DNA from 2 places in the Candidatus Brocadia sinica JPN1 genome. Region 2 is predicted to be linked to the other one. Evidence: riboswitches for the same ligand, from Rfam matches in the RefSeq annotation. Region 2 holds a riboswitch; the other holds the start of a gene.

Region 1 (4,121 bases), 190 kb from region 2:
ATCGTCCTGGGTGGATAAAGGATTCGAGGCGCAAAGGACAATATCAGCCCCTCCAGCCTTGAGCGTCCTGGCCAGATTTGCTGTCTCAGCTGTTACATGAAGGCATGCCGACATTTTCATTCCCTTCAAGGGCTTTTCCTTTTCAAATCTCTCCTTTACCTGTGCCAGAACAGGCATATCGTTATTTGCCCATTCAATGCGTTTCTTGCCACCCAAAGCAAGATTTCCGTCTTTAATATCATAATTCATGAATTTCTCCTTTTATAAGATTACCTTTTCCCAGTGATATAATTTACCATCAATAGTTTTCGATGTCAAGTTCAGTAATACCAATCCTACCAATTTCCTATGTATGAGTTTTACTTCCTCACTGTATGTCTCAAATCGAAGGCGGAATCAACAATAAGGGGATACACCTGAAACTGAAATCGCTCAATTTCAGTTTTAGATTAAGAGGGTCTGAGCATTTGGGATTAAAGAACGTGTAATTTACTGACTTTGCGGAAGTGGTATCCATAAACTGCAAGAGTAATGGATAATGGTAATAATTCGCGACGGTGAAAGTACGTCCACAACAAGAGTTCCCAAAATTGGACGCGTTCATTGCCCAGGATACCGAGGTGGTAGATGGCGCGAAATAACGCCAGTATATGATTGAATGTAAATTGAGCTTTAATCTTTGGCGCTTTATATTCCCGGAAGAAGGTCTTTATGCGCTGATAATAGTTTTCGGGAGAATAAATGTATCTCAATATATTTTTATATCCTTCCCGGAATGTATCAATGTCCATGGTAGGAATAATGTTCGTTGTACCGTCTACATTGTCCCCCGACATCTGCCCAAGCAAACGCCCCTCCCGCTTTAGACGTTCATAGAGCTTTGTCCCTGCCGGAGCCTGAAGCAGGCCAATCATCGCCGACACAATCCCGCTTTTCTGTATAAAATCAATTTGTCGCTGAAAAATGGATGGCGTATCATTGTCAAAACCTACGATAAAGCCTGCTTGTACTTGCAGTCCGGCTCGCTGAATACGCCGCACGTCTTCAATCAGGTTACGGTTTTTGTTCTGTTTTTTGTTACATTCCGCCAGGCTATCCGTATCCGGCGTCTCAATCCCCACAAAAACCGCGTCGAATCCTGCGTCAGACATCATTTGCATCAGGGATTCATCATCAGCCAGGTTGATGGAGACTTCGGTGTGAAACGGTATTGACACATGCTCTCTTTGCCATTTAATTAAAGCAGGCAGCAATTCGTTCTTGAGGTCTTTTTTGTTTCCAATGAGATTATCATCGACAAAGAATACGGGTCCACGCCACCCCAGACGATAGAAACTGTCCATCTCAGCAACAATTTGTTCGGCAGTTTTGGTACGTGGACTTCGCCCAAACAATGCCGTCACGTTGCAGAACTCGCAGTGGTATGGACAACCACGGGAGTACTGTATGCTCATCGAGGCGTATTGTCTCAGATCGGCTAATTCCCAAAGAGGCGCCGGTGTTTTTCGAATATCAGCGAAATGAGATGTGCTGTAAGTACGCCTGGCGCAATTATTCTTCAGGTCTTCCAAAAAGGATGGCAGGGTCATCTCTGCTTCATTGAGTACAAAATGATCGACATCCTCAAATTGTTCATGTTCGCTCGTGAATAAAGGCCCTCCGGCAACCACTTTGACATTGGCTTCCCTGCAACGCCTGATAATATGCCGAGCAGATATTCTTTGTACAACCATACTACTGATAAACGCATAATCCGCCCATGCAAGATCTTTATCCGTGAGCCTTGTCACATTGACGTCGACCAAACGCTTTGACCACTCTGGCGGTAGCATTGCAGCAACTGTCAGGAGTCCTAGTGGTGGAAAGGATGCCTTTTTGCGTATAAACTTAAGTGCGTGTTTGAAACTCCAAAATGTATCGGGGAACTCAGGGTATATCAATAGTATATTCATTATGCTTCCTTAATATTTTCGGTCAGATATAAGGAGTAAGAAAAAATTTTCTTCCGTAATTTATCAAAGTTTGTAACCGCTAATCGGAAAATGCTGAAAAAATATATATACCGTACCATTAATCATTCTTTTTCTTTATGAAAAGTATATTATTATAACATAAACAAACGCAATATAAAATGTAAAAGATAAGCTTGCGGTTTTAGACTATTCAATGTACGTTTAATTTCCGTATTTACAATTATCATCGTAGATTTTTTCTATCAAGTTCATTTTCCAAATGAGCAAAATAACGGTCAGCCACCTCATTGTTGGGGGCAAGCTCAAGAACCCTTTGATACCAATACATGGCCGGTTTTTTCTTGCCAATTTGGCGATAGATATGACCAAGGTTCAAACGTACCCTGACTTTCAGAAGGTCGTTTCCCCCCGCCAAAAGATCTGCTTTTCGATAGTTTTCGATTACAAAATCATAAAGATCTGCACGATAATATTTCGCCAACGGCCATATCGTGTCCGCAGACTCTTTATAAAAAAGTGCAGATTTCTGGTTCCACTGTTTTCCCCAATTCAAAAGTTCGACAGCTTCATCAGCCTTTCCCTCACCATCAGGCATTCCATTTGGTTTTTTGGTCCAACACACCCATTTAGACCACAAAAGCCAGGCCACAGTTGTATACGTGTCAATATCCCGGCGATCAATGTTGACGATTTGATAACCGAGACGAATAGCCTTATTGTAACTTCCCTGTGGACTATCATACTGTTGGTTATCCAGATAAAACCCCATACACTCTCTCAATAGACCTGTATCGAACTGATTCTTTAGATCCTGAAGCACCCTTTCACCGTATTCATAAATAGCCATATCTGAATCAGAATCTTCCGGCCCTTTCCCAATCGCAAAAGAAAAAACGGAGGTCAGAAGAACAATGAACAAGACACCTGCTATGGAAAATAGTAAACGCATAGGCATAACTCCTTAAAAAAAAAGCCTTACTGCCAGGATGTTCGGTAAACACATCTTCGGCAGTAAGGCTATCTTTTCTTTCCTTACTTCCCTGTAAGTTTAAGACCCTTTTACTTTGCGTCCCCTGATCGCCCAGGGTTTGCCCTTATCGAAGTATATGTATAAATAGATATAAACGATATTATTGTCAAGCAAAAACACAAAATGCATGCAGGCCGACTGGGAAATTGTTCGTACCTGCTACAAAAATTCCTTATGACGCGCCGTTATAATGTTACGGTGTATCCCACACCGAAACCCATAGAGGCTATCATTCTACTTCGGTTTAAAATTGAACTTCTGTCCTCCCACCGTCGCCTCAAACATTAAACCACTCTCCGACAAGGTGAAGATTGCCACACCATGATCATAATCAGCATCTGTTGAAGCGCCGGAAGTTGAAGCAATAGCAGAAGCTTGGGCACCGGGCTTGAAGTTTCCCTTTTTGAAATCATCAAGGGTTTCTTTGTCTTTAAAAAATACAATCTCACTATATGTTTGTCCGCCAAACTGGAGACCAATAGTCACTTGTGTCAAGCTTGATGTACCGATAAATCCACCTTGCTCATACACTTCACCAGTACCATGAGCAGCTCCAATACCAATGCCACCTTTTGTGATAGTGGGGAATACCGCATAACCGTAGGCTTTTTCAAAATAGACCGTCAAATGTGGATAGTGAGTTTTAAAATTCCTGATAACTTCTTCAGTCGGAGTATTCATCGACAATTGGCTTTTTACCGGTTCATCTTCTGCCGATGGTTTCCAGCCTGCGTAAACAGGCGCAATAAGCAGTAAAGTAACGATCAGTATAAAAAAAGTTATGATAATTTGTTTTTTCATAAATTGTATCTCCTGTTTTTATGATGATTGAATGAGGCATTCCTTAAAACCCAAAACGAATTGAGTTCATTATTGGACCGACACCTTTGTCTCACACTCACTATTTATCCTCTTACTTTATTCCTTTTTTCACTCCTGGAAAAGCCTTTTCAGTTTTTCAGGCATAGGGATTGGCTTGCGGTTGGCATTGAGGCATGCGAGCCTTGAAAAACCCTCAACGATGAGTTTATTATCACCCTCGCAAATTACTTTATGGTTAAATTCTACAGTGGCATGTTTCAGTTCAGAAATCCAGGTCTGAATAATGAGAATGTCAT
Region 2 (5,626 bases):
AAAGCCCTTGCAACTATCCGGTCTTTAATGGAACGATATGAGGGAGTTGCAATAGACAATCGCGGGCTTGGATTTAACACAGACCTTACGGAAGCCCTTGAATTGGAATCTTTACTCAACCTGTCATATATAATCCTGGTTTCTGCATTGGCAAGGGAAGAAAGCCGTGGCGCTCATTTCAGGGAAGATTATCCCGAAAGGGATGATCAAAACTGGCTCAAACATACCTTAATCCGGAAGACTATGGACGGTTATCGCCTCTTCTACAAGCCGGTGACTATTACACGATTTGAACCAAAACCGAGGGTGTATTGATGTGGAAATGAAATTCAGGATATACCGCTTTGATCCGGATGCAGATAAAGAACCTTATTACCAGAAGTATCAGATTTCTGCCAATCCTTCGGATCGTATACTGGATTGCCTCAACCGGATTAAATGGGAGCAGGATGGAACACTCAGTTACCGGATGTCCTGCGGCCATGGGGTGTGCGGTTCCGACGCCATGAAAATCAACGGTCGCTGCGCCCTGGCTTGCCAGAAGCTGGTAAAAGAGTATGAAGGGCAGGAGGTAGTTCTGGAACCACTCCCTTCTTATAAGGTGCTCAAAGACCTGGTTGTGGACCTGGAGCCATTCTTCGAGAAAGTAAAACTTGTTCGTCCTTATTTGATCTCTGAAACCATTCCTCCGGAAAAAGAGCGTTCGCAATCACCAGAGAACAGCAAACAGCTGGACACTGCTATCAGATGCATCTTGTGTGCCTGTTGCATGGGTGCCTGCCCGGTGGTTAACGAAAACGAGCGGTTTATAGGTCCTGCCCCTCTGGTATGGGCATTCAGGTACATTTTTGATTCGCGGGATGATAAGTATCGGGACCGGCTCAGGCAATTGGATTATCCTGATGGAGCATGGGCATGTGTCAACCACTATGAGTGCACACGCGTTTGTCCAAAAGAGATCCCGGTTACAAAATACATAAATACTATTAAACAGGAGATACAGAAAACAAAGGACAAAAGTAGTCCGGCATGATAGTACAAAACGTCTTATCAAAGACAGAAATATACTGCTTATGATACTTGCATTCCCATAGGGTATGTGTTACACTCTTTTCACTTGCAGCTCGTTTTTTACGAATCAGCGCCAAAATATAGGTTGCTATCCTGAGAAAGGGGCATTTCTTTTTTTTCTATGGCTGAATGATGATGTTTTTTATGAGCACTGTTCGTTCCCCTGCGCCCCGCTACTTTCCCACAAAATTGAACAAGTATCTGAAAGACATTGCACCTTATAGTATTCTGGCAGCAATATCGGTCGTCGTTTTTCTTAACACCCTGAGCAATACCTTTGTTTACGACGACTCTGCAACCGTCGTAAACAATAACCTGATTAAGAACTGGAAAAACCTCCACTCAATCTTTTCCTTTCATTATTTTATTCTCTCCGGAGAACTTAGCTATCGTCCCGTTGTTACGCTATCGTATTTTGCCGATTATTTCCTTTGGGGTTTAAATCCTGCTGGTTTTCATCTTACAAACATCCTCCTTCAAACAGCAAATACCGTATTGTTTTACGTCTTTGTGAAACAGGTTACGAAGGCAAATACAGCAGCCTTTATCTCTACGCTATTATTTGCCACTCATCCGATTCTCACCGAGACGGTAAACTCCATTAGTTATCGGGAAGACCTTCTTGCTGCACTCTTTTTCTTAATCGCCTTTGTCTTATTTCTGAAAATCGATGAAAAATCTTTAACCCGGGGTAAATTTTTTGCGTATTATGCAGGCTCCTTATTTGCCTGCTTCTTATCCCTCTTTTCAAAAGAGACGGCGGTTGCATTCCCTGTCCTGCTTGTGCTGTTTAACGTCTTTTCTGCAACTCCAGCCAGCCCCCTTCGTTCAATGATAAAAAGGGTGAAAGGTGTTTCCATCGGCTATTTTCTAGTCACCGGTTTTTATCTGTTTATCCGGTTTGTGTTGTTTCGGCATGTGTACATTCGATTGGATCAAACTCAGCAAGGCTTGTTTGTCATGCTTAAGGTTATTGCATCGTATATAAAGCTCTTGTTTTTTCCATTCAATCTTAATGCCGATTATGTGGTTCCGCCGGTAAATGCAGGAATACCAGCTTTTATAATCTCAGTGCTCCTCGTAATTACAACCGTCATCCTTCTGATACGATTATGTCAAAGTAATGAACAACATGGGTTTTTTCTCTCGTGGTTCTTTGTTACGCTCTTACCGGTATTAAACATAATTCCCATAGGAAATATTATGGCGGAACGATATCTCTATATTCCCATTATGGGTTTCTCCGGGGTTATCGGAATGCTTGTTCAAAATTATACTCTGAAAAAAAACTTAGCAACAATGTGCCTGGGAACCGTTATTGTTGTCTTCGGTATTACCAGTGTCCACCGGAACGGAATATGGCGGGATGAACTCACCTTATGGTGTTCAACCGTTAATCGTGAGCCTAACAGTGCCCGTGCTCATCACAATCTCGGTGTTGTGCATAGTTTAAAAGGCTTCTATGACTATGCCGAATTTGAATATAAAAAGACGCTGGAAATTAAGCCCAGGGATGCAGAGTCACACTATAACATGGGAAATGCCTACGAGAGGAAAGGTATGTTCGATGCTGCTATCAAAGAATATCAGGAGGCATTGCGGTACAATCCGGTTTATGCCGATGCCTATAATAATCTTGGTGGTATATATAAAAACAAACGTCATATCGACAGGGCTATCGAACTCTATAAAAAAGCAACCCAATGTAACCCGTTCAATCCCTACTATTACAATAATCTTGGACTTGCATACCGTGAAAATAAACTCTACAAAGAGGCTATTGCTGACTTGAGAAAGGCATTACAAATAAACTCCGGGATCTCCACCACACATAACAACCTGGGAAATACTTACAGGGAAATGGGGAACTTCGGGGAGGCATTGACTGAGTTCAAAACAGCGCTGAAGCTGGACCCTGCGAACGCTGATCTCCACAACAATCTGGGGATTATTTTTACAGATATGGAGCAGTTTGAGAAGGCCATACATGAATTTGATACCGCAATTCGACTCAATCCAAAATTGGCCAATGTGCATAATAACCTTGGCATTGTCTATGCGAAGAAGGGTTATCCCGATAAGGCTGTTAATGAACTGAATGAGGCAGTTGCACGGGGATTTGACAATGCGGATGTGCATAATAATTTAGCGGGGATATATTTGACGAAGGGATCAACAGATAACGCGATTGCTGAACTTCAGTTGGCCTTAAAATGTAATCCTGTAGATAGCAATGCCCACTGTAACCTGGGAAATGCTTATATGTCAAAAAATCTTGTGGATGAAGCCATTTCTGAGTTTAAAGAGGCAGTAAAATACAATCCCGCCGATGGAGAGATATACTATTATCTTGGAAATGCCTTTTACCGGAAAGGACAATACAGTGAATCGGTAGATTCTCTTCACCAATCGGTTCACTATCAGCCGAATAACCCGTTAGCACATAAACTACTCGGCGTTATTTATGCAAATTACTTAAACAACCCTTCCAGCGCATTATTCCACCTGAACGAAACACTCAGATTAGACTCTCGGCAATCCATGGCAAAAGAAATAACGGAATTCATCAGCAAGCTAAAAAATAAGTAGCCAATGGTTATCTGTGTTCTTTCATAAGATTTTCATGAACAGGGTTTCTTCGGTAAGTGGGTTCCCAATTCGGCGCTTAGAAACCAGAAATTATTTATTGACAATGAAAAAATTACATTTATAATATAACAACGATAAAGGCAAACTCCGAGTGATCGGGGGACGCAAAGGAAAGGGTCTTTAATAGGTTCATGCGGGGTTCACCTGAGATAATAAAAGAGACGCGTACCATAGAGGAAGCTTTAACTTTTAAAGATAGCCTTACTGCCGAAGATGTTCGGGAATGAATATTTTCACAGCAAGGCTTTTTTTATTTCTAAAAACTTTAAGTTAAGGCGGCATTCTATGCATAGAAAAATAGTATCCTTATTGTCGCGAAACTCGAAGATCTATTTTAGGAATAGAATCATGCACCAGGGCGAGAGGATGGTTCAATGCCTTTCGCTCATTATGATACTGGTTGCATCGGGCTTGTGTGTTTCTACACCCTTTTTTACCAGTGTAAAGATTGAAAGAACGAAAAGACCGGAAGGCCTTGGAAGTTCCTCCTATGTGCAAGATCTCGAAAAACTCTGTCGCATCAATACAAATGGAAGACCATGGGAGTATATCGTTATACATCACAGCGCCACGGCAAAAGGTAATGCCGCCCGATTTGACCATTACCACCGGAAAAACAGAAAATGGCAGCATGGCCTCGCTTACCATTTTGTGATTGGGAACGGATCTGTTTCAGGAGATGGTGAAATTGAGGTTGGTGAGCGCTGGAAAAAACAAATTCATGGCGCCCATACAGCGAATATGGATTGTAATCGTGTAGCAATCGGGGTTTGTCTGGTTGGTGATTTTGAAAACGGGGGAGCCCCAACCGAAAACCAACTCGATTCGCTCGTCAGACTTATCCAATATCTTTCCAGAAAATACAATATTGCTTCATCTAATATATTACAGCATAAAGAGGTGCATCAGAAATGTACCGCCTGTCCAGGTAAAAATTTCCCATTTGCAGAGATTAAGACAAGATTGCTGCAAATCGCATCAAAAGGAAGCAAGCATATCCAGGAATTATAATGGTAGGCTTTTGTTGTGTTCGTGTAAAAAGTTATTTTTGAGGAAGTTTTTGTTCTGTAGTTATTAGTAAGTCTCGTGTAACTCTTTTTGTTACGGCTACGCTGGGTTACTTTGTTTGTGTTTTTAATAGTTCTGTCTTTACCTCTTCAATAGACATACCATAAGGCCTTCCATGCTCTTGTAATTTTTTGTCATATTTGTAATTTCGGGCAGCCACAAGTCCTAAACCTCCTCCCTGGAAATACTCATATATCATAATGGTCTGTTCTTCGGTATCTACAAGATAAAATGGCTGTCTGTTACCTTGCTTCTCTCCCACAACACCAAAAACATGCCGTGCGTTCCCATCACCTTGCGCAACGACATAATTTGTCGTGTTTTTCAATACCAGCACTATGAGTAGTAAGACAATAATAACGAGTAAAAGGGTGTTCGTATTATAGAGTTTGTGCATGGTTGCATCTCCAGGGCTGATTCCACATTTTTAGTGATCTGTTTGAAGAAAAATTGCTAATTCTTTTTATAATGTAAATCTGTTCCTTTGGGTTTTTTATTTTATTTGCTCAAAAATTTTGCCTCCTGCTCTTCCCTAATTAGAATCGTGGGCTTTAAAAGAATGACCAGATTTGATTTTTGGTTATTCTTCTGATCGTGAGAAAATAATCTTTTTAATATGGGTATCTTGGATAGTACTGGGATGCCAGTCGTAATGGTATCTTTAGTGACAGAACCTAATCCACCAATCATCAGTGTGCCCTTGTCAGGAACACAGACCGTTACCGATACCTGAGAAACATTAACCTTGGGTAATTGAACAGTTTGTTCTGGAGGAATATTTGTGGTCCCAACACCTCCACCTATATCGGCGTCCGTGGATAGTCCGCTAAAAGTAAAA

What was found. A riboswitch is a leader RNA that binds a small molecule or an ion and turns the genes downstream of it on or off. The one in region 2 is predicted to bind cyclic di-GMP.
Region 1: it holds a riboswitch for cyclic di-GMP, as region 2 does, so the genes downstream of both, BROSI_RS08750 (tetratricopeptide repeat protein) here and BROSI_RS07885 (peptidoglycan recognition protein family protein) in region 2, are expected to answer to the same signal.

Annotation. Positions count from the first base shown of each region.
Region 1 is NZ_BAFN01000001.1:1,966,194-1,970,314, reverse strand. Features, by position in the region: gene ahcY (adenosylhomocysteinase) at 1-249, opposite strand, end outside; gene BROSI_RS08755 (B12-binding domain-containing radical SAM protein) at 474-1,952, opposite strand; gene BROSI_RS08750 (tetratricopeptide repeat protein) at 2,197-2,922, opposite strand; cyclic di-GMP riboswitch class I at 2,978-3,076, opposite strand; gene BROSI_RS08745 (lipid-binding SYLF domain-containing protein) at 3,238-3,804, opposite strand; gene BROSI_RS08740 (acyl-CoA thioesterase) at 3,934-4,121, opposite strand, start outside.
Region 2 is NZ_BAFN01000001.1:1,772,088-1,777,713, forward strand. Features, by position in the region: gene sdhA (succinate dehydrogenase flavoprotein subunit) at 1-315, shown strand, start outside; gene BROSI_RS07875 (succinate dehydrogenase/fumarate reductase iron-sulfur subunit) at 323-1,033, shown strand; gene BROSI_RS07880 (tetratricopeptide repeat protein) at 1,216-3,660, shown strand; cyclic di-GMP riboswitch class I at 3,790-3,932, shown strand; gene BROSI_RS07885 (peptidoglycan recognition protein family protein) at 4,006-4,731, shown strand; gene BROSI_RS07890 (hypothetical protein) at 4,838-5,185, opposite strand; gene BROSI_RS07895 (hypothetical protein) at 5,287-5,626, opposite strand, start outside.